DNA from 2 places in the Peribacillus sp. NPDC094092 genome. Region 2 is predicted to be linked to the other one. Evidence: riboswitches for the same ligand, from Rfam matches in the RefSeq annotation. Region 2 holds a riboswitch; the other holds the start of a gene.

Region 1 (11,724 bases), on a different contig from region 2:
GAAGGAACTACTGATTTACCCCTAACTATAAAAGGGCTAGAACAAGTAGAAAAAATGTGCAGACGTGTATCCGAAGAGTTTCCACCTGAATTCATATGGTCAAGCACCTTGCTTCGGGCTAGTAAAACTGCCGAAACTTTATCAACTGCTATTAAATGTCCCGTAACATTCTTGGAAGATTTACGAGAGATGCAGGATAAGGAAAATAATTTAGATTTTAGATTACGAGCTCAAAGTGTACTTTCTTACATTAGGGAAAACAGTGCAAATTATAAACGAATTGCTATCATATCCCATGGAGGGATGATTACTAAAATAATTGAAAGCTTTCTTCAATTACCACCCGCAATTGATGATGTGTGGTTCAATTCTCATAATACAGGAATACATCTTCTTGAGTATACGGATCATCCATACAAACTTATAAGATTTTTAAATAGTACTACGCATCTGGAACATAGCTAACGATCAGGGCTGCCTCAAGGCAGTCTTTCTAAGGCTGACACTCATTAAAAAAATGGACGTTTCTGTGCAGCTGTTGAATTTGTAAGTCTATTTAACGCTTAAAAAAGGTTTTTATGGAGATTCGTTGAATTCTTAGGTAAGGTTCAATGAAAGGTGGAAAAAGTATGAAATCAATAAATTCTCCTATTCACCCTAGAGTTAACAATGTTTTCATTCATGTTAAAGATTTAAAGAAATCGGCTGGATGGTATTGTAATCTCCTTGGCATTCCTCATAATAGTGATTCTGTAGAATCGCCGGTTTACAATATTCCTATAACATATGAAACTGGATTAACGTTAGATGACCATACATTTGATCCTGGTTTTAAATTTCAACCATCCAACAATGTATTGTTTAATTTTTACGTAAAGGATATAGACGAAGCCTATAAATTCATTAAGGGGAATCACATATCTATTGTTAAAGAAATAGAGCGAATTGGAGACTTTGCATATTTTAACTTTCAAGACCCTGATGGTCATGTACTTATGATTTGCAATTGCTAAGTTAGAGGAGGGTAAACATGCTGCACATTGAGAAAAATTCCGATACTGTCATCATTGTCATTCACGAAATATATGGACTGAACCAACATATTCACGGTTTTTGCGAGTCCATATCAAAACAGGGGTATGATGTGATCTGTCCGGATCTGTTAGAACGTGAGGCGCCTTTTGATTATTCCCAAGAGGAAGCTGCTTATCGGCATTTTATGGAGAACGTGGGTTTCACAGGCGCTATCCAAAAAATAAAGGAAATATTATCGGATATAAAAGATGTATACCAAAAGATTTTCATCCTTGGATTCAGTGCAGGGGCAACTGTAGCTTGGCTGTGCAGTGAGGAAGAATGCGTCGATGGAATAGTTGGTTACTATGGTTCACGTATTAGGAATTATGCAGAATTAGCGCCACAATGCCCTGCATTGCTATTTTTCCCACTAGAAGAGCCATCATTTAATGTGGACGAGTTACTTTCAGCTTTGGAAATAAAGAATGTCGAATTTCATAAATTCAGAGGAAAACACGGATTCAGTGACCCTTATAATTCAAACTATCATGCAGAATCAGCAGAGAAAGCCGTTAGCAAAATGATGAAATTTTTTATGATGAATTGAGGTCCCACATTCACCCTATTGCCGTTTTGCATTGATCCATTGTATCGAACCCGCATCACTATGGGGATGACAGTCATTTTGAACCTTTTTATATTCTATTTCCAATTCTTTCAAGGTTAACTTCATCAGCTGTTCCACACTCATATTTACGGTATGGATCATAAGTTTATAAATCAATGCCTTACGTCTTTCTTCCACGCCCTTCTTCATTTCACCCTCTCCTTTTATTTTGACATTATATGAAATGATGTATCCTCAGACAGGGGGAATGATCATCGGATTCCTTCTCTTCGATTTTCGTTATTTTAATATATTCATTCTCTAAATCGGTTAAGGTTAATTCAAAAAGATGGATGTCATTCTTTTTATACACTCCCCTGTTAATCAACTTGTTGATCAGGAAATTTCTTTTTTTCTCAATGGCTTTACGTAATAATATCCCCATGATAAATCCCCCTTTATAGGATGTTTGAAAGAGAATCTTTCGACTTGCCCATTCACAAAAAACCGGAGACACCTCTTTACATGAAAGAAAAGTCTCCGGTTTTCCGGTCAATTAACCCATAATTCCTATTTAATTACTCGGTATTATTAGTTTAATAATACTAACTCTGTGATCCGCAGTCAACATTTTTTTCCTGCATCTCATTATTTTTGCTTCGCTTCATGAAATGCCGCTTTCACTTTATCCAACAGGTCTTGATCCGAAATCAATTTATACCCTGTAAGCGCAAGGGCTTTTGCCCCGGTCAGGATGGCTTTGTTTCCAGCAGGAGATTTGGCACAGTCGCGGAATTCATTCGTATGGGCAATCAGCTCATCATGGCCAATTTTTATATAAGGATGTGCTGTGGGCACTACATGGCTTACATTACCAGCATCCGTCGAGCCAAAGCCACTCTCTTTTCGAGGAGCCACCGCTTCCCCTAATTGAGCCAGTTCTTCTTTTAACAGTTCATCCAGGACTGAATTAATGACAAAATCGAGTACTTCATTTTGGAAACGGTCAACTTTTACGGTACTTCCCGTTGCGAGTGCTGCACCTTCGGCAACAGCACGTATTTTATTGGATACTTCTTGGCAAAGTTTCCATGTTGTTGCCCTAATGTAAAACCTGGCAGAAGCATATTCAGGAATGATGTTAGGCGCTTCCCCGCCATTTGTGATGATTCCGTGAATTTTGACCTCGGCCGGGAGCTGCTGGCGCAAAGCATTAATGCCGTTGAACAGCTGAATCACCGCGTCAAGTGCATTCACGCCTTTTTCAGGTGCAGCTGCTGCATGTGCCGACTTCCCATAAAAGTGAAAATCAAGTGGATCGACTGCCAAAAACGGACTTGTGACACCTGTTTTTCCGGCTGGATGGATAAGGATGGCCGCATCCACCCCATCAAATAGACCGTGCTTCACAAAGCTGCCTTTCGCGCTTCCATTCGGCCCGCCCTCTTCAGCCGGTGTTCCGAAAACAATCACCTCTCCGCCGGTTTCCTCCAGCACTTGAGCCAAGGAAATGCCTGCTGCAACACTTGTTGTGCCGATGATATTATGGCCGCAAGCATGACCTAGACCCGGCAATGCATCATACTCAGCTAAAAAGGCAATGGTGGGGCCTTTCTTAGAAGAGGTTTTTTTGGCGATGAATCCTGTTTCATGTCCGGCTATATTGCGGGTCACTTCAAATCCTTCATTTAGAAGGATTCCTGTTAATGTATCCGAAGCGAAGAATTCTTGATTCCCAATTTCGGGTTTGGCATGAATGGCTTGACTCGTTTCGATATATAATTTGGAATGAAGGTCGATGTGATCTTCAATGATCTGCTGATGCTGCTTCTGCACTAATTCTCTCGCCATTTTCTTATCTCCCCTTTTTGGTTTAAGGAACCGGATGGGTAATTTGAATCCATCCGGCATTCCTTCACTTGTTCTTATTTTTCATTAGCTGGTTTTGTCCAGGCATCCTGGTAATTCACTAATTCATCTACAGAAACATAGGCAGGAATGGTGTTTCCTTTAAACGTTTTTTCAATGAACGCTTCCACTTCTTTCGATTGATAAAGCTCCACTAACTTTTGCAGCTCAGGACGATCGGCATCTCCCTTTTTAACTGCAATGATATTAATATATGGTTTCGCCGTTTTACTTTCATGGAATAAAGAATCTTTTAAAGTAAGGCCTGCTTCGACCGCAAAGTTATTATTGATGGCTGAAGCATCGGCATCATCCAATAGACGCGGTGTATTGCCGGCAGCAACAGGTTGGATTTTCAAGTTTTTCGGATTTTCCTTAATGATTTCCAATGATCCCGATCCATTGAATTCCTCTTTCAATGTAATCAACCCAGCTTCCTGAAGAAGAAGCAGTGCACGGCCAAAGTTTGTTGCTTCATTCGGAACGGCAATCGTAGCGCCATCCGGAAGACTTTTAAGATCTTTATGTTTTTTCGAATAAAGGCCCATAGGCGCAATGACAGTCGACCCGATGGCCTCTAATTTCAGATTTTGATCTTGAATGAATTCATCGAAGTAAGCGACCGTTTGGAATGAATTGGCATCAATTTCCCCCTCACTTAGCGCAAGGTTCGGTTGGATATAATCATTGAAAGTGACCAGTTCGATATTAAGCCCTTCTTCTTTCGCTAAGTCGACAATGTATTCCCATGTTCTTGTATCCCCGCTGCTGACACCGACTTTCACTGTTTTCACATCATCCGAACTGCCTGATGCCCCTTCTTTGTTCCCGCATGCTGCAGACACGATGGCCAATGCCAATACGATGATCGTTAATAAAATTTTCTTCATTTCTCCTGCCTCCTGTTATGTTTATCTTCTTCTGATTTTTCTTGAAACAAAATTCCCGGTGGATTGCAATAATTGAACGATGATCACGAGCGCCGCCACTGTGACGATCATCGTCATCGTATCGAACCTTTGATAACCGTAAGCCAAAGCTAGATCTCCGACCCCGCCAGCCCCGACCGCACCTGCCATGGCCGTAGATCCAACAAGCCCGATTGTCGCTGTTGTAAATGTAAGGATCAACGAACTAAGTCCCTCGGGAATCAAAAAGCGATAAATGATTTGCCATGTCGTCGCCCCCATCGCCTGAGCCGCCTCGATGATCCCTTTGTCCACTTCCAACAGGGAGTTCTCCACAAGCCGGGCGATATAAGGAGCCGCGTAAAAGATTAGCGGAACAATGGCCGCATTCGTTCCGATCGCACTGCCAACAATCATTCTGGTAAACGGAATAAGTGCTACAAGCAAGATGATGAAAGGAACCGACCGTAATATATTGATGATCGGGTTCAATATATTAAAGACCCATTTATTCTCCAGGATGTGGCCCTTTCTTGTAATGACAAGCAGGATACCGAGCGGAAGCCCAATCAATCCGGAAAATATCAATGAAATGGCTACCATGTAAAGTGTGTCACCGAAAGCTGTTGACAGCTGATCTGCCGTTATTTCCATTCCCCATAACGTATTACCCATTTATTTGCACCTCCTGGACGAGAATCCCCTCATCTTTAATATATTGATAAGCCTTGTCCACCTCATTTTTGTTCCCGGTCACTTCGATGATCAAATTCCCGAAAGGCGTTTCCTGAATTTCAGAAATATTGGCTGATAAAACACTTAAATGAACATCATATTTCTTCGAGATGGTTGAAAGCAAAGGAGTACCCGAAGTAGTCCCAATAAAATTAATTTTCCAAATTATCGGGATATGGGACCCTATGCTTTTCAGGAAACTTTGTGGAATTTCGTCATGTATGACCGTTCTCACGAAGTTTTTTGCAATATCCGTTTGCGGCTTCGCAAACACTTCGAAAACCGAACCTTGTTCAACGACGCATCCGCCCTCCATGACCGCTACCTTATTGCAGATTTCCCGAATGACTGACATCTCATGGGTGATTAGCAGAATGGTAATATTGTATTCTTTATTAATTTTCTTTAAGAGCTGGAGAACGGCGCTCGTTGTTTGTGGATCCAATGCAGATGTAGCTTCATCACACAATAAGATCGATGGATTGGTAGCCAATGCTCTCGCAATGCCGATCCGCTGCTTTTGACCGCCGGATAATTGTTCCGGATAACTCTTTGCTTTGCTCGATAAGCCAACGAACTCCAACAGCTCGCCTACCCGCTTTTTGATTTCTTTTCCAGGGGTTCCCGATAAAATCAGCGGCATGGCGATATTATCAAAAACGGTCTTTGAGTTCAGCAAATTAAAATGCTGAAAGATCATCCCGATCTTTTTCTTTTCTGCCCGCAATTCCTTCGGGTTCAATTTGGTTAAATCCATGCCCCCGACAATCACCGAACCGTCTGATGGCTGTTCAAGCAAATTGACCAACCTGATCAACGTACTTTTCCCGGCCCCGCTATAACCGACTACACCGAATATATCGCCCTTTTCCACTGTCAAATTGATGCCCTTCAAAGCCTCGACAGTCTGTTTCTTTGTTTGATAAACCTTTTTGACATTTTGAAACTCAATCATTCAATCTCCCCCCATGCTGTTTATTTGTACGAATTCATTATCCAGAGAAGAGCTTTGCAAAGTTTCATAATGGTAGGGCTGAATTTTGGAATTCACGAGTAAACCTGAGAAAACCAATTCTCCAATTAACCTTCTGCATTTTGAATAAACAAAAGAGGCCTCTTCCGTCATCAGACAGAAGAGGCCTCTTTTAGACATAAAAAAGAGTAAACTCTTAAATTAATTATCTAAGAAAAGCTCCTTCTTATCTTTCAAACTTTCGTCCGTTGGAATTAGCACAGTATTTTTACAAAAGTAAAAACCCGCTGCCGAGGTATCATAGGGCCAAGTCCCTCCACATCTCTTGATAAGAATTAACGTTGTATTTAATTATGTCCTTCACTATATATTCAAATTTCTCTAAAGTCAACCCTATTTTTTTCGCACTAAACATTTTCATAATATAGTGAAATGACGCTTTTAAAGTTATAACAATATAACTTTATTTCATTTTTAATGATTTGCTCATTCTCCATACAGGGTACTTTTCATTTTCTTCGCTTATCTTCTTCATGCCTGAATTCGTATATAAACGAATCGCCCTTCCATTATCCGGAGAAACCCTTAAATGATATTCCGGGACATTGAATTGCCTGTAAAAGTTTTCTGCATAGCGAACCAATTCCTTGCCAAGGCCTTTACTGCGGTAATCGGGAATAAGATAAAAAAGATTCACATAGCCGATTTCCTTTCCTTCATACTCCCGAATTTGAAGTTCCATTTGTCCAATCGATTCTTGGTCCTTTTCAATGATCACCTGTCCGCCCGGAAATTTGCGGACCCGTTCTTTCATCCGTTGCAAATATGTATTTTCATCTCCGAAACCATCTTCAGATCCAAAACTTACAACATAGGAATCTTTCCTGAATGTAAGGATGATATCTTTATCTTTGTCGGTATCAATAGTACGAAAAATCAGCTTCATCCGCCCCTATCATTTTAGTGAAATAGTTTTTGATTAAGCAAAATTCATTTTACTTACGCTCATTTAAAATATTTATTTTTTCTTTTTCATGAATAATAGGCTTAAGGGGACCTTTTCGTTTTTGTGCCTTGATGAAAAAACATTTGCCATCTTCCATTCGTACATTTCCAGATTGAACTCCTTAAGGTATGTTCCTCTTTATCTTCATCAAAAATCCGGTACGTCGTTAACACGGTATCCTCAGACAATGGATGCATATCAAATTGACTTAGTGTCATTTTCACCGGTCGAGCTCCCTCTTGCCCCAAAAAGTCGCTCTTAGACCATATATTACCCGAGCTGCCGAACTCAAAGAAATCATCTTTCAATAATAATGAAAGCTCTTCCGGGGATGTACGGACTTCAGATTTTAACAATTTCTCCTCAAGCTCATACAAATGCTCTTTTAACAACGGAGATTCACTTTCCATTCATTTTGCCCTCCTTTTTCAGCTATTTCTCGAAGTAACATAATTGGAAAATAGTGTATAATCAATACATAGATTGTCATATGGTGGTGAAATTCATGATCCATGCGGTTAAAGATTTTTTATCCAGTTGCTTGCTGATTAGCAGTTGGCTCATATTTGCGGTAAGCGGCATTTTTTTCATATTTTCGTTTTTAACCGTTTTTGCCCTCCCTATTTTCTTATTAATATTTTTAACTGGCTTACTTTGTTTATATATTTCAAAGAAACTGGACTCACGACGGATTTCTAAGTGTTAAAAATAATTCCACAATACTAGCGGCCATTCCTTTTTGACTAATCTAAAAAAAGGAGCTGCAAATGGCAGCTCCTTCTTCTGTGCATCCGTTTGTTTTCCCATCAGCGTTAACGTGATAGGGTACCTTGCAGGCGATTCGTTTCGGCGATTACTTTTTCTTCATCGATCGTTAAGCAGCGCCTTTCTTTCACGACCATTTTGCCATCGATGTATACATCACATACATCATTTCCGCGTGCTGCATAAAGCAGGTGCGAATAGGCTTCACTCAGCGGCTGCAGGTGTTCTTTGTCATATGGGTAAATGGTGATGAAATCTGCTTTTTTACCAGCTTCGAGTGATCCGGTATGGCCCATCCCTATCGCTTCTGCGCCCATTCTTGTGGCCATGGCGAGTGCTGTTTGGGCAGGGAATTTGGTGGCATCCTTATAGATTCCTTTTTGCAGTAATGCAGCTGTCCTCATTTCTTCGAACATATCGAAGTTGTTATTGGAGGCGACGCCATCTGTTGCCACTCCCACTTTAATGCCTGCATCAAGAAGGCTGACGACATCGGCAATTCCCGATCCAAGCTTCAGGTTACTGATTGGGTTATGGGCAACGCGCACATCATGCTGTTTCAGTATCGCCCGCTCTTCATCATTGAGAACCACACCATGTGCCATCACGGTAGGCTGATCGAACAGGCCTAGACGGCGAAGGTGCTCGACAGGACGGGAGCCGTAACGCTTTTCGATGTCGAGGATTTCAAAGTCCGTTTCCGATACGTGGATGTGCACCATCAAATCATTCTCTTTTGCAATCCGTGCACTTTCCATGATCGCTTCAGGTGTGCAGGCATATGGGCTATGTGGTGCGACCATGGTAGTCAGGCGGCCATCGGCAAACGTTTTATAGTTTTTTGAAAACATTTCTGCCCCCATGAGGTTCGCTTTTTGGTCTTTTTCGGTACCCAAGCTGAAGATCGTGTAGGAAAAGGCCCCGCGCATTCCTGTATCACCTATCGTTTCCATGACAGCACCTGCATCTATTCCATTAGGATTAAACATATCCGAAAATGTCGTGGTTCCTGATTTCATCATTTCCATAATGCCCAGCTGAGAGCTTACAGAGGCGATTTCCGTTGTAAACTGGCTTTCAAGGGGCCATATTTTCGTTTCAAGCCATGGCTTCAGCAGCATATCGTCCCCGATACCGCGTAAAAGGGTCATTACAATATGCGAATGGGCATTCACAAGGCCTGGCATGATCCATTTCCCGCCAAGGTTTACCACCTGATCTGCATCTGCCAATTGTTGTTCATCATGCTGGCCGATGTAGGATATGGTATCACCTTGTACAATCATCATGCCGTTTTCAAAGATTTGATTTTCCTTGTCCATAGTAAAAAATGTAGCATTCACATATATGGTTTTCATAAGTATTTCCTCCAAAGTCGTATCATGTATCAACATGTTCTATTCCGCATTCTAAACTAGCACCTTACAGGTAATCAAGTAATTCCATATTATCAGGCAACATTTCCATTTACCTTAGGAACCTATTGGAAGAGCTGTCCGTTGCAATTTTAGCATGGGAAATCAGTTGCTTAAGAAAATCTTCCCTTCATTGTCCGTAGCCATAATGGCTTTCTGCATATCTTGAAGGCTGTAGCAGGAAGCCGGCATCATGAACTTCAATCTTTTATCATGGATGAAGCCCATCAAAAGGTTAAACGTTTCATGCCAAGTCTGTACGGAAGCCTGCTGATTCCAATGGCGAAGATGAAACATTTTCACATCCACTTTTGTCCTTTGTGAAATCTCGGCCCAATTTACAGACTGTCCTGATAAAAGGCCGATCGTTAATAAGATGCCATTAGGCCTAACACAAAAAGCTAGCTCTGAACCATCGATGCCGCCCACTGAATCTATGGCCGCTTTCGCCCCGCGCCCATTCGTCCAGTCCATCACTGCATCATGCAAAGATGATCGGGACGTATCGATCACATATGAAGCACCAAGCTTAAGCAGTTCTTCCGTATACTTATTGTTTCTCGTTACAGCAATCAGCTTAAATCCAAGAATGTTGGATAACTGGGTAAAGATACGGCCGATGGAAGATCCGCAAGCATTTACGAGTAATACATCATCCGGTTTCAATGCCAATACTTCTGTACAAATTAACCATGCGGTAACCGGGTTTATATATAATTGCGCTGCCACATAATCCTCGATCGAATCGGGAATGACGATGGCCAAGTCCGCAGATGTTTTAACATATTCCTGCCAGGTCCCTTCACCGCGCAAAGGCAGTACACGCTTGCCTATCAGCTCTTTCGAAACCGATGGGCCCACCTCTTCTACAATGCCGACCCCTTCATAACCAGGTATGGAAGGCAATGGAATGCGGTGGGAATATGCACCGCGAATGGGCAGCAAGTCAGACGGGTTAATGGGACGTGCGGTCATCCGAACGAGGACTTCCCCCTCGAAAGGACTTTGAATAAATCTATTTTCAACCTTCAATACCTTTTGCGGATTCCCGAACTCATAGAATTTAACACATTTGGCTTCCAAGATAATAAGCCTCCTCTAATATATAAGTCTTTCTATTTTATCATTTAAACGGATCCCAGCCGGCACTTAAAGAGCTTTTACCTTGCATAAATTTTTCGTTAAGAATCTTCTTATTTTTCCAAGCATATGGTTTATAAAACATTTGTTTATACAAGGGGTGAAGAGATTGAATAAAGTAGGAAGAAATGATTTTGTATCTGGGTTCGTACCACATCATAATCATGGGTCTGTTGATTATACTTCCATAGCGGATGGCCATGTCCATCAATGTTTAGATGTAACTTCCCCGCCAATTCCATCACAAGAGGGAGAACATATTCATTATACTGAAGGATATGTGTTATTTGAGGATGGACATACACATTATTATAAGGCATATTCGGGACCGCCCATTCCGGTTGGAAATGGAATGCACGTTCACTACTACGATTTTTACACAACGGAAGATGATGGCCATAGACATAGAATTAAAGGGGTCGACCAACCTGCCCCAGGGAATAAATAAAATACATGATAAAAAACATCAGGGGGATGTGAAATCCCCCTGATGTTTTCTTGTCTCCGAACTCTATATGCATCTCACTAATCTTGAGATAAACCAATCGGGATGCATAGGGGCGTTTGATCAACAGGATTTTCAATAATGCAGCATTCCAGTCCGAAGACGTCCTTGATCATCTCTTTTGTAAAGACTGTTTCAGACGGCCCTTCTTTATAGATTTTCCCCTTCTTGATGCTAATCAGATGATCGGCATACTGTGCCGCCTGATTCAAATCATGCAGTACCATGACGATCGTGCGCCCATGCGTTTCGTTTAAATCGCGCAGTAATTCCAATATTTCAATTTGGTGCGCTAAGTCCAGATAGGTTGTCGGTTCATCCAATAGAAGCAGGTCGGTTTCCTGTACCAAAGCCATTGAAATCCAAGCCCTTTGCCTTTGCCCTCCAGATAATGCATCCAATGTCCGGTCAGCGAATTCCGTCATTTTTGTTGCGGATAATGCACGGTCGACAATGGCATGATCTTCCGGGGTTTGTCTGGAAAATAAGCCTTTGTGCGGATGCCTGCCATAATAGCATAGTTCTTTAACGGTTATGTCTTCAGGAGCTTCCGGAGCTTGGGGCAGGATAGCCAATTTCTTTGCCACATCTTTGGAAGATTGAAGATGAATGGCTTTTCCATCTAAATAGATCGTACCTTTCTGGGGTGTTAATAATCTGGCTAGGGACCTTAGAATGGTAGATTTGCCACAACCATTGGAGCCTATGATTATACTGATCTTGCCTTCAGGAATTTCCAAATCGA
Region 2 (11,724 bases):
CTTTAGTCAGTGTTAAAGACGGGGATGATTTGGAAATCCTAGAAATTACCGATACAGATAGAAAGGTTGTCATGGAGCTAACTGAACTGGATGAAACGCGCCGTCAGCGCGGGACTATTGTTGATGTGACAATCATAAGTGACTACCTAAGAAATAATGGTCTGCGATTATTGGATACACCGGGGTTCAATGGGGAAAAAAGCGTGGAATCGGATTTCCAAGGCTATTTACATGGCAGTGATGGACTGATGTTCGTTCTTGACGCCCGGGCGCCTTTCACCGGCAGCGAACGGGATCTTTTATTGGAAATTCAAATGATGGCTCCGAAACTGCCGATTCATTTCTTATTAAATAAAATGGATACGATATACAGTGATCAGGTCGCAGTCCGGATGGAAGACGAAACATGGGATAAAGTGAATGCATATTTCCCGAATGCGAAAGTATTCGCTTTCTCCAAACTTTATGATAGCAAGCAGCAATTGAAAGACCTTTCAGCCTTCCTTCAATCGAATTACCAAGATGATAATTGGAAGGAAAGAAGATCTGAAAAAATCCTTGCATTCATTCGTAAAACTTTATCTTATCTGTTGGAAAAACGGGCAGCCAATGAGCGGAAATGCGAGCATTCCATCTCTTGGAATGAACAGATGGAAGTCAAACTGAATGGGGCGGTCAATCAACTGGCTGATTTGGAAAAAGAAAAAAGTGAAAATATCATCAGGTCGTATCGTCTGCTTAAGGATGAAGTGAAAAATCAGCTATTTTCTAAAATTCCTGAATTACTGAGGGATTGCTCTAAATCATTAACGGAAAGCAGTGATTTCAGTCAGGTCCATGTACAGTTAAATCAAGAAATGAATGAGCGGATTCAAAACTTCATTTCTGATAAGATCATGCCTCAATATTACCGTTCTCTTCAAGACTGGATTGCCAGTTCCCAAATGGAGTTCACACAAAGCCAGCAATTTATGGATGAGATGAGTGCCGGATTCAATGAATTATACAAAGAAGAACGGATTACGCTTGCAGGTGACTTCAGGGTATTGGATGACTGGCGCCGTGATGCCGATCGGATGACAAGCAGTATCCGCATCGAAAACGTTAATATCCTTTTGCGCAGGACTCCATCACAATTGCTGCTTAAAGGAGCAGGGAAGCTGTTTGGAGCCATACCGCAAAATAAAGCCAATATGTACAATCGTTATAAGAAGTATCTGGAAAGTGAAGATTACCTGGATGTTGCGGAAATGATCACGGAACGTTTCCTTACCCAATTTGGATTGTTTGAAAAATCTTTGGATCGGGACATCGCACTTTTCTATCGCAGTTCATTTGCGTTGCTTCAAAAAACGATTGAACAAACTCAGACCGAGATAAAAGACTACCAGGCTGCATTGGAGCACATGAAAGAAAATCCGGAAGTATACCGTGACCCGATCACTTTGTTCGAAGTGAAATTAAGGCAGTTGGAGAGGCTTGAAAAAATCGAGAAAAAGCGTCTAGCCCAGCTTCAAAGGAAATAAAAATGACGGGGAACATTTCAAATATTCAAAAATCTATTGACTTTACGACTATATCCCTATAAAGTGATAATTACGAAAACGTAACACAATATATCTCTTATCAAGAGTGGCGGAGGGACTGGCCCTAAGATGCCCAGCAACCGTTCCATTAGGAATTGGTGCTAAATCCTGCAAAACAGAAATGTTTTGACAGATAAGAGAGGGACAAGTCTGCAAAACAGCTGATTAAACCTCTCTATATTAGAGAGGTTTTTATTTTGGGATTTACACCAACTTGACTGATAAGACTAATTAGAAAACATGGAGGGAAAACAAGATGAGAAGGTCTATTAAAGGGATATTCATTTCAGCCATCGCTTCGGCTTTGCTTTTAACGGGGTGCTCCACTGGGCAGAGTTCCACAGAATCGAAGAAAGAAGAAAAAGTATCGTTTGAAAATGTGCCAAAAAGATTTGCAGATGGGGATGGAGCCAAGATCAAAGTGATCCGTAAAATTGGCGGTGATGATCATACGGCCCAATACCTGGCGGGTGCGAAGGAAGAAGGAGAAGCACTGGGATTTCAAGTGGATACATATACAGCCAATGGTGATACGGCTAAATTTCATGATGCGATAGCGCAGGCTTTGGAGGAAGATTACGACGGCTATATCATTTCCCATGGTGATGATGCAGCAACTGTGAATGACGTTCAAAAGTTGGTTGATGCAGGTAAAAGCGTTGTCACGTTCGATTCAATAAGCGATCTATCTAAAATAGATGGTGTGACATTAACCTCACAGGATGATGAAGCGTTGGCAACACTGGCTTTCGATAAACTGATAAAAGAGCAGAAAGGTGAAGCGGCAATTGCCTATCTTTGGGTGGATGGCTTCCCGCCAATGGTAAGAAGAAATGCAGTCTATCAGGAAAAACTAAAAGAAAATCCGGGTATTAAAGAAGTCGAAAGATTCGGAGTGGCAGCTGCTGATACTTCGGTTCAGACACAAAATGCTGTAGCCGCAATGCTGAATAAATACCCTAAAGGTAAATTGGATGCCATTTTCGCAACATGGGATGCCTTTGCCATCGGCGCAGCCCGGGCGATTAAAGAAGCGGGTCGCGATGAAGTGAAGATATATGGTATTGATGTATCTAATGCAGATCTCCAGGAAATCCAATCGGCTGACAGCTCATGGTCCTATACGGCAGCAGTCGATCCCAAGTTAATCGGTGCAGTGAATATGAGGATATTGGCTAAAAAATTAGCGGGCGAAGATACTCCGCAAACCTATGACTTAGAGGCTTCACTTATTTCACAAAAGCAAGTCCAAGCTTCAAAAGAAGCGGTAAACATGGCAAATCTGTCTGATATTGTCGATGGCTGGGGTGAATCTACGGAATTTGAAGAAGATTGGATGAAAGTTTTGAAAGATCATTATAAAAAGTAAAAAGAGACACTCTCTTACCAGTGAAGGGAGTGTCTGTTCAATAAGGGGGAATGGACATGGGCACGCAACTAGAAATGAAGAAGATTTCAATTGAATTTCCAGGGGTGAAGGCGCTGAGTGAAGTTGATTTTTCCGTACAATCAGGGGCTGCCCACGCATTGGTCGGTGCAAACGGAGCAGGGAAATCAACGTTAATGAAAGTTTTATCGGGAGCCCATGTTCATTATTCAGGTGACATTTTTATTGATGGGATGAAGCGGGATATCCGCTCGCCAAAAGCGGCTCAGGAACAAGGCATTCAAATTGTTTATCAGGAAGTGGATACAGCCCTCATCCCTTATTTAACGGTTGGGGAAAATGTAATGTTGAATGATATGGTCCAAAACATGGGGAAAAAACAGAGGGTCCAATGGAAAGAGCTGCACAAACAAGCCTCTCATATACTTGAGGATATGAAAATTCGTGTCCCTTCGAAAAAGCTGGTAAGGGACCTTACCTTGGCTGAAAAACAGATGGTCCTGATAGCAAGGGCCGTTTCGACAGAATGCAAATTCCTGATTCTCGACGAGCCAACTGCTCCGTTAAGTCATACGGAGACGACAGAACTTTTTCGAATTGTAAATGAATTAAAGCAAAAAGGCGTGGGAATCATTTTCATTTCACATCGTCTCCCTGAGATCTTTGAAATCTGTGAGGAAATTACGATCATGAGGAATGGGGAGCGTGTAACTTGTAGAAAGAAGGGGGACATAACCCGTAACGAAGTGGTGGAGAATATGCTTGGGAAAACCATGGATGAACAGTTTCCTGAGGTGAATGCTTCAATCGGGGACGTCATTCTTGAGGTGAACGGATTGTCAGATGCCGAGAAAGTCAAGAGTGTCAGTCTGAATATAAAAGCAGGCGAGATCATCGGCTTGGCAGGGTTAGTCGGGGCGGGAAAAACGGAGTTCTGTAAAACCCTTTTCGGTCATACTTCGATCACAGCGGGTGAAGTTTTCCTGAATGGTCGAAAACTTCCTTTGAAATCACCGCACGAAGCAGTAAAAAGCGGTCTGGCACTAGTACCTGAGGAACGCAGGAAAGAAGGGGTCCTCGTTCAGGAATCAGTCTCGGCGAACTTGACTGCAGCCAGTCTCGGGAAATTCTGCAAGACGTTCAGTTTCGTGGATCGTAAGGCGGAAAAGGAAAAGGCGAAGGAAATGATTGCAAGTCTCGGCATTAAAACTCCTTCAGGGGAAGCGAATGTCGAAAACCTTTCAGGCGGTAACCAGCAAAAAGTTGCCATCGGAAAATGGCTTATGGCCGATGCGGATGTATACATATTCGATGAACCAACGAAAGGGGTCGATGTCGGGGCCAAGAAGGATATATTCGAATTGATTGCAAAGCTTGCAAGGAATGGGAAAGCGATCATTTATGCATCATCCGAGCTTTCCGAAATCATTGGCATTACCAACCGGACATATGTGCTATATGACGGGAGCACTGTCATCGAATTAGAAACGAGCAAAACGAATGAAGAAGAACTACTATTCTATTCAACAGGAGGAAAATAGGATGAGCATACCCATTCCTGTTATACAGACAGCAAAAGCGAAGAAAAGGCCGGAACTATTCGACTTTTTCTATAAATACGGCACAATATTGACGATTATCATCCTGATTGGAATTTTTGCCGTGTCCAATCCAGCTTTCATTCAAACGAATAATCTGATCAACATCCTGCGTTCCATTTCAATCGTGACCATTATTGCGATCGGCATTACGATATCCTTGACGGTGGATGGCTTCGACCTTTCCGTCGGCTCCGTTGCATCATTGGCCAATGCCATCGTCATATCAATGTTCGTCTGGTTTTCGCAGGATACATTAATCGCCATATTAGCTGCAATCGGCGCCTCACTTGTCGTAGGGGCCTTGAATTCATTCATGATCGTTAAATTGAGAATTCCCGACATGCTGATGACATTGGCTACCATGTTCATTATCCAGGGAATTGCCCTTACTTATACAAAAGGGGCAACGGTTTCGCAAAATATGGTCATGCCCGACGGGACATTCGCAACAGGACTGATTAGCCCATTTTTTTCCAAAATCGGCCAGGTACCATGGATCATCCTGATCATGGCAGTCATTGTGATTGCGACCCATATCTTTTTGACTTATACGAAGCATGGTCGTTATATGTACATTATTGGGGGAAATAAGGAAGCGGCGAGACTTTCCGGGATATCGGTCAATAAATACAAAATCCTTGCCTATCTGCTTTCAGCTCTATTAGCTGCAATCGGGGGGATTGTCCTAGCCTCAAGGGTCATGACATCTGAAATCAACTCAGGTTCCCCCTATTTAATGGATGCCGTTGCGGCTGCCTTCATTGGTTCCTCCGTTTTAGGAGCGGGAAAACCGAATGCATTTGGAACCTTTGTCGGTGCAGTCCTGATCGGAATCCTTCAAAATGGCTTGATCATGATGTCCGTTCCGTATTATGCGATGGATATTGTCAAAGGAACAGTGCTGGCCCTTGCGCTCGCGGTAACCTATTACAAACAAAAACACTGAAATGAATCCGTTACGTTAAAACTACAAGAAACCTATCATTGGATTGTTGAATATTGAGAAAGGTCCTGTTGGATATGCAACAGGATTTTTCCTTTTAAAAAGGGGGGGCTATGGATATAAATTTTCGCTATTTTTCTTAATAATAATTATTTACACTAATATGGAGCAGCGCCACGATAGCGAAATTTTTAAAGGGACCTTATTTACCTTTTAATAAGATTGATAATGATCTATTGTAAAGTATGAACATTCATATCCTATACCTATCTAAAGGAGAGTGTAAACTTATGCGCGAAACCTGTGTTCCGACTGGCGTGAAACTAAATGACACTGGCTTTGGATATACGTTGTCTTTAATAGGCGGCAAATATAAAATGATCATAATGTATTGGCTGTCTGAAAATAAGGTTATGCGGCATAATCAGTTGAAGCGAAGTATCGGTACCATTTCCTTTAAAACGCTAAGCATCATGTTAAAAGAGTTGGAGGCTGACGGACTTATCATACGCAAGGAATTTCCCCAAATACCTCCAAAAGTAGAATATTCATTAACTGAACGTGGTCTATCTCTCATTCCATTGTTAAATATGATGTGCGAGTGGGGAGAGAAAAACAGTTTGCCAGCTCAAGAGACTGTACAGCCGAAGATGTAGCTATTTTGATTCATTCAAAAGAAGTATTTCCTTAACAAGGAAATACTTCTTTAATGATACCGCCTATTAAAGGGTGTCGACAAAAAACAAATAATCTTGTGCGCTTTTTTCCAATTCGCTTGCGGACGGCTCATTTTCAGCACCATAAAACGCAAAGAATGAACGATAATCTGCATTGCAGTATAGGAAAGTAGTTTCAAAGGGAGATAATAAATGTTCAAGTGTATAGCGATATCTTCCATCTTCACGATAATCCTCTTTGTTAATCCCGGCAGAGACAGCTAAAGCAGCTTTGCGATCCTTTAATTTATCGCCTCCATTTGTTCCATAAGCCCAACCATAAGTAAAAACATCGTCAAGCCACTTTTTTAGGAGAGGCGGACAATTAAACCAATAAAAAGGGAACTGTAAAACAAGATTACCATGCGATTCAATTAATTGCTGTTCTTTTTCGGCATTTATGTTTCCGTCAGGGTAAACCTTATTCAATTCGTGTACTGTATACTTTTCCGGATATTTCCTGAGTTCTTCTATCCATCGCTTATTGATGACGGATGATTCTAGACTTGGGTGTGATACGATAACAAGAGTCCTCAAAGATTTCGCCTCCTTAATTTTATTTATGTTAAGTATAAAGTCCACCCTGCAAGTATGTAAGTATGCACTTTTAGTATAGGTACTTACCTAAAGGAGAGTGTGAAGCAGGCATAAAACATCCAATCTATTGGGATATTTCCTATATTTTTTATTCGGAAAAAGAAACGGGTATTATGGTCAGCTGAATTTGTAGACAAAAGGAATCCATCTAAAAAAAGAAAAGAAGGTCGAGACTCCTCCGGGAAAAGCGAATGCCTGGAGAAGAAATCAATGATTTTTGCAAAACTCAATTAATATCGGGTTTATCCCCCCTTATGGTATCAACCGTCACTTCCAGAGTTTCTGCATTCAGCTCTTTTCCTTTGGGTCTAAAGTGACCGGTAGTTGCATAAGATTTTTTTTACTTTATAATTAGTACCAGGTATTAATATCAAGTTATAAAATTGGTGCAATTCATAACACGAGGTGGTTATTTTATGTTCAAATCCAAAGCACGTATTACTGCGATAGGTTCTTATGTTCCAGAAAAAAGATTAACGAATAAGGACTTAGAAAGAATGGTTGAAACCGATGATGAATGGATTATTAAACGTACTGGCATTAAAGAGCGAAGAATTGCACATGAAGAAGAGTTTACTAGTGATATAGGTTATAAAGCTGTAAAGGATTTAATGGAACGGTATGATAAATCAGTCGAAGATGTTGATATGATTATTGTCTGTACCTTTACACCTGATTTCAACACTCCGAGTGTAGCTTCTTTAGTCCAAGCAAAGCTAGCTATTAAGAATACTGGAGCTATTGATCTAAACGCAGCTTGTGCAGGCTTTACTTATGGGCTGCATGTAGCTAATGGTCTGGTAACATCTGGTTTAAACAAGAAAGTTCTAGTTATTGGTGCGGATACTTTATCAAAAATTATGGACTATGAAGATCGAGCCACCTGTATTTTATTTGGAGATGGTGGAGGAGCGGTTCTTGTAGAATATGATGAACAACAGCCAAGCTTCATTTCTTCACATTTATATTCGGAAGGAGAAGGGGGAAAATATTTATATAGTACAAACCTATCGACACGTATAAATGGTGAAGACTTGAATAATAGTGGTAATCTTGTTCAAAATGGACGTGAGGTTTATAAATGGGCTGTTACTACTGTTCCAAAAGGAATGCAAACGGTGATGGAAAATACTGATCTTCATTTGAATGATGTTGATTGGTTCGTTCCGCATAGTGCAAATTTAAGAATGATCGAGTCAATATGTGATAGAAGTGGTTTTCCGATTGAGCGTACTTTATATAGCTTAGTCGAGTATGGAAATACTTCCTCAGCAACCATACCATTAGCTTTAGATCAAGGAGTAAGTGAAGGAAAGCTCAATAATGGTGAGAAGATTTTATTATATGGTTTCGGTGGCGGGTTAGCGCAAGCAGGATTGCTTATCAATTGGACCTTATAAACCTTTTTTCTGCTACTGGTCAGCAGCTTTGTTCTTATTGATATAAGTGTGAACACCATCATATAAAATCATATGTAGTCTATGGTGCACCAACAGAAGCCGATCGAACCTCTGGACATTTTGATAAAGAAGGATATGTAGGTTTAGACTTCCTGCAATCTATCGTTCCATCAAAAGAAGCTAATTTTTATTTCTGCGGACCTATCCCTTTTATGGAAGCAATCAATGAGGCCCTGAATAAATGGAGTATATCGAAAGACCATATTCATTATGAAGTATTTAGTCCACTCGCTATTTTAGGAGAAAAATAAGTAAACTAAATTAGTGAATAAAAAGGATCTTTCACTGAGGTGAAACCAAAAAGTTAGGCAATTTATTTAACTATGCAGATTTGAAGGCATGAACCCGTAATCTACCGGGCTCATGCCTTTTAATTTTATCTTGATACGTTGAAAATTGCCGTATTGTTTGAAGTGCTCCATGCTTTCAAATTCAGAGGGAAGTGTAATATTTCATTAATCGTATAAAGTCAAAAAACTGCACCCAAAATTGTTGGCAGATTGGGGTGCAGTTCATTTGTTATCCGACACTTGATATTCATTTACTTAACTCTAGCGTCTGTATTCTCTATCGAACTCTTCTCTTGCTTTAATGCATTTTCAGCTATATTCAACTTTTTTCTCATTGGGAAGTAATACAAAACAGCTGGGACAACTAACCCAATAATCCAAGCGATATCTGCCCCATCAAAGGCCTTGGCTATCGGTCCTACATAGAATGATGTATTTATAAAAGGGATTTCCGCCAAGATTGATGCAAGAAAGGCCATACAGGTAATCCAATTTATTTTTCCATATTGACCGTTCACATCAAAAATATCTTTTACATTGTAACGGCCATGTCGCAGTAAATAATAATCAACAAGATTAATCGATGTCCAGGGAATTAAAAAATAACTAATGAAAAAAATGAAATTCAAGAAAAAGGATAGAAAATTACTCTGACCGAGTAAGCACAATACGGTTCCTGCAACTGTTACACAGAATATCATTCCTATTCTAACCTTCGGTGTGACCTTTAATTTAATAAACGGTTCAATTGTCGTTATCGTTGCCATGAATGCCCCATATAGGTTAAAGACATTAATAGCAAGCTGTCCGAAGATGATTATAAAGAACATGATTAAAGCAAAATTTCCAAACAGGCTGGCCAAATTACCGCCAGAGTGATCAAGGAAGTTAGGAATCGCTATGGTTAAGGTTGCGCCTAATGTCATCATCCAAATGGTCCCGATGACTGTGCCAGCGTAACTATACCAAAATGTATGGGCAGTGGGTGTGGTTATCGGTAGATAACGGGAATAGTCCGCAACGTAGGGGGCATATGCCAATTGCCATGTAGCAACCATGCTGACCGCCAACAAAAACACTGGTAAATCCAAATTTCCCAATGCCCAACTGCCTGCCGGAATTTGCAATTGGAAGACTATATATGTAGCTACAATATAAATACAGAGAGACGCCCAGGACAATAATTTTTGCATTTTATGAATTAAGTTATAGCCATAAATGGTGGCCACGAAACAAAGAACATTTAACAGTATTATGCTCCATGTTTGGTCGATCTTTGTTAAGCTGCTTAAGGTTTGCGCTGCAAGCAAACCGCTGCTGGCAAAGAAACCTAAATAGACGAACATAACGAGAAACAAGGGGAAAATGGCTCCGATTACACCAAATTGAGCCCGGCTTTGGATCATTTGCGGAATTCCGAGCTGAGGTCCTTGAGCTGAATGGGAGGCCATGAAAATGGCGCCTAATAAGGTACCGACAATGATTGCAGCCAGACTCCAAAATAAATTAAGACCTAATGTAATTGGCAATGCCCCAGTCACAAGGGTGGTAATATGCATGTTTGCCCCAAACCAAATTGGAAATAAATCACGGGCCTTACCATGTCGTTCATCTGCCGGAATATATTCTATACTGCGAGTTTCAACTTTCATCAATTTACCCCCTATCAAAATCGTTATACTACCATGTACCATGCAAGCTTATTTTATAGAATCACTATAATTGTAAGCGTATACAGATGTCAATATTTTCAGAAAAAATAATTTTTTAGGGAATTACCCTAAATGATCAGTTCATTCATCTAGTGAATTTCAATAAATCAAATTAATTATTAGAGTGAATGATTGAAAATATGAAACTCTTGTTTGAAAATTATGGAACAGAATATCTACGAATAAAAAAATAAATTTTGTATTTTTTGAATTGACAGTCTATTTATCATGACCTATAATTGCACTTATCAAGAGCTTGCATGGTACATGGTACAAACTTTTAAAAAAGGAGGGGCTTTTCATTACAGCTATCTTAACGCTGGGGATTACGGCTCAGGTTACGAACGCGATACGCGAATCAATAGTAACTGGAGAATATGAACCAGGACAAAAATTATCGGAAACTGTTTTATCTGAATATTACAAAGTTAGCAGAACCCCTATTAGGGAAGCATTTAAACAGCTAGAAAGAGAAGGGCTAGTCGAGATCATTCCAAGAGTTGGAACGTGTGTGACCAAACCAACTGAAAAGGAACTGAATGAGTTATTTACTTTAAAGGAAGTAATGGAAGGGCTTGCAGCGGGTTTGCTTGCAGAAAGCGGGAGTGCTGAAGACATTCATCAACTTAAGCAAGCGGTGTCCGACATGGAAATTGCAATACAAACCTCGGATAAAAAGCTATATGTCGAAGCAAATGATGTTTTTCATTCAGTCATTCAAGAAGGCGCCAATAACTCTAAATTAAGTTACATGCTAAATTTGCTGCTCAATCAAATACCTTATAGACAATATGTCTTTTTAACCATTGAAGATCCGGTTCGCCGTGAGAGATCACTAAAGGAACATCAGGCGGTCTTGATAGCCATAGAAAAAGGCAATCGGGAGGAAGCGGAGAAGGCCATGCGGGAGCATGTAAAAGCAAGTGGAATGCAGCTTAAGATGGACATAGCAAAAAAACTTGGTCAAAAAAAGTGATTTGAGGGGGAATGAGTTTTATGAAATTCGGAATCTTTGCAAATCTTGCAGGACAGGGAAGACATGATGAGTATTATAAAGTGTTGGATGAAGCCCGTGAGCAAGCCATTTACTGTGATGAAAATGGTTATGATTCGATTTGGTATACCGAACACCACTTTGGTCATGAAGGAAATGAATTGATTTCTAACCCGATCTTAATGGGTGCCGATATTGCTGCACGTACTAAGAACATTCGAATTGGCCAGGCTGCCAATGTTGCCACTTTCTGGCATCCACTGCGTTTGGCGGAAGACATAGCAATGCTTGATCAGTTAAGCAAAGGACGTGTGGAAGTTGGCCTGGCTCGAGGATTATACGGAAGGGAAGCAGCTAACCTAAACACATTGGCAGACCCGGCAAATCAAGAACAAAACAGGGCACTGTTTGAAGAAACATTGGAAATTTTAAAAAAGG

What was found. A riboswitch is a leader RNA that binds a small molecule or an ion and turns the genes downstream of it on or off. The one in region 2 is predicted to bind S-adenosylmethionine.
Region 1: it holds a riboswitch for S-adenosylmethionine, as region 2 does, so the genes downstream of both, ACQKNS_RS09980 (methionine ABC transporter ATP-binding protein) here and ACQKNS_RS21950 (sugar ABC transporter substrate-binding protein) in region 2, are expected to answer to the same signal.

What each region holds. Positions count from the first base shown of each region.
Region 1 covers NZ_JBNNUC010000002.1:209,122-220,845, reverse strand. Annotated here, with positions in the region: gene ACQKNS_RS10020 (histidine phosphatase family protein) at 1-465, shown strand, start outside; gene ACQKNS_RS10015 (VOC family protein) at 630-1,013, shown strand; gene ACQKNS_RS10010 (dienelactone hydrolase family protein) at 1,031-1,624, shown strand; gene ACQKNS_RS10005 (Fur-regulated basic protein FbpA) at 1,640-1,834, opposite strand; gene ACQKNS_RS10000 (Fur-regulated basic protein FbpA) at 1,860-2,069, opposite strand; gene ACQKNS_RS09995 (M20 family metallopeptidase) at 2,273-3,475, opposite strand; gene ACQKNS_RS09990 (MetQ/NlpA family ABC transporter substrate-binding protein) at 3,550-4,422, opposite strand; gene ACQKNS_RS09985 (methionine ABC transporter permease) at 4,444-5,094, opposite strand; gene ACQKNS_RS09980 (methionine ABC transporter ATP-binding protein) at 5,108-6,130, opposite strand; SAM riboswitch class I at 6,372-6,483, opposite strand; gene ACQKNS_RS09975 (GNAT family N-acetyltransferase) at 6,612-7,094, opposite strand; gene ACQKNS_RS09970 (DUF4440 domain-containing protein) at 7,196-7,564, opposite strand; gene ACQKNS_RS09965 (amidohydrolase family protein) at 7,967-9,277, opposite strand; gene ACQKNS_RS09960 (zinc-dependent alcohol dehydrogenase family protein) at 9,440-10,417, opposite strand; gene ACQKNS_RS09955 (YmaF family protein) at 10,584-10,922, shown strand; gene ACQKNS_RS09950 (ABC transporter ATP-binding protein) at 11,000-11,724, opposite strand, start outside.
Region 2 covers NZ_JBNNUC010000005.1:272,303-284,026, reverse strand. Annotated here, with positions in the region: gene ACQKNS_RS21955 (GTPase domain-containing protein) at 1-1,526, shown strand, start outside; SAM riboswitch class I at 1,621-1,726, shown strand; gene ACQKNS_RS21950 (sugar ABC transporter substrate-binding protein) at 1,843-2,955, shown strand; gene ACQKNS_RS21945 (sugar ABC transporter ATP-binding protein) at 3,012-4,514, shown strand; gene ACQKNS_RS21940 (ABC transporter permease) at 4,516-5,520, shown strand; gene ACQKNS_RS21935 (winged helix-turn-helix transcriptional regulator) at 5,808-6,173, shown strand; gene ACQKNS_RS21930 (NAD(P)H-dependent oxidoreductase) at 6,240-6,770, opposite strand; gene ACQKNS_RS21925 (ketoacyl-ACP synthase III) at 7,247-8,230, shown strand; gene ACQKNS_RS21920 (purine-cytosine permease family protein) at 8,832-10,232, opposite strand; gene ACQKNS_RS21915 (GntR family transcriptional regulator) at 10,549-11,268, shown strand; gene ACQKNS_RS21910 (LLM class flavin-dependent oxidoreductase) at 11,289-11,724, shown strand, end outside.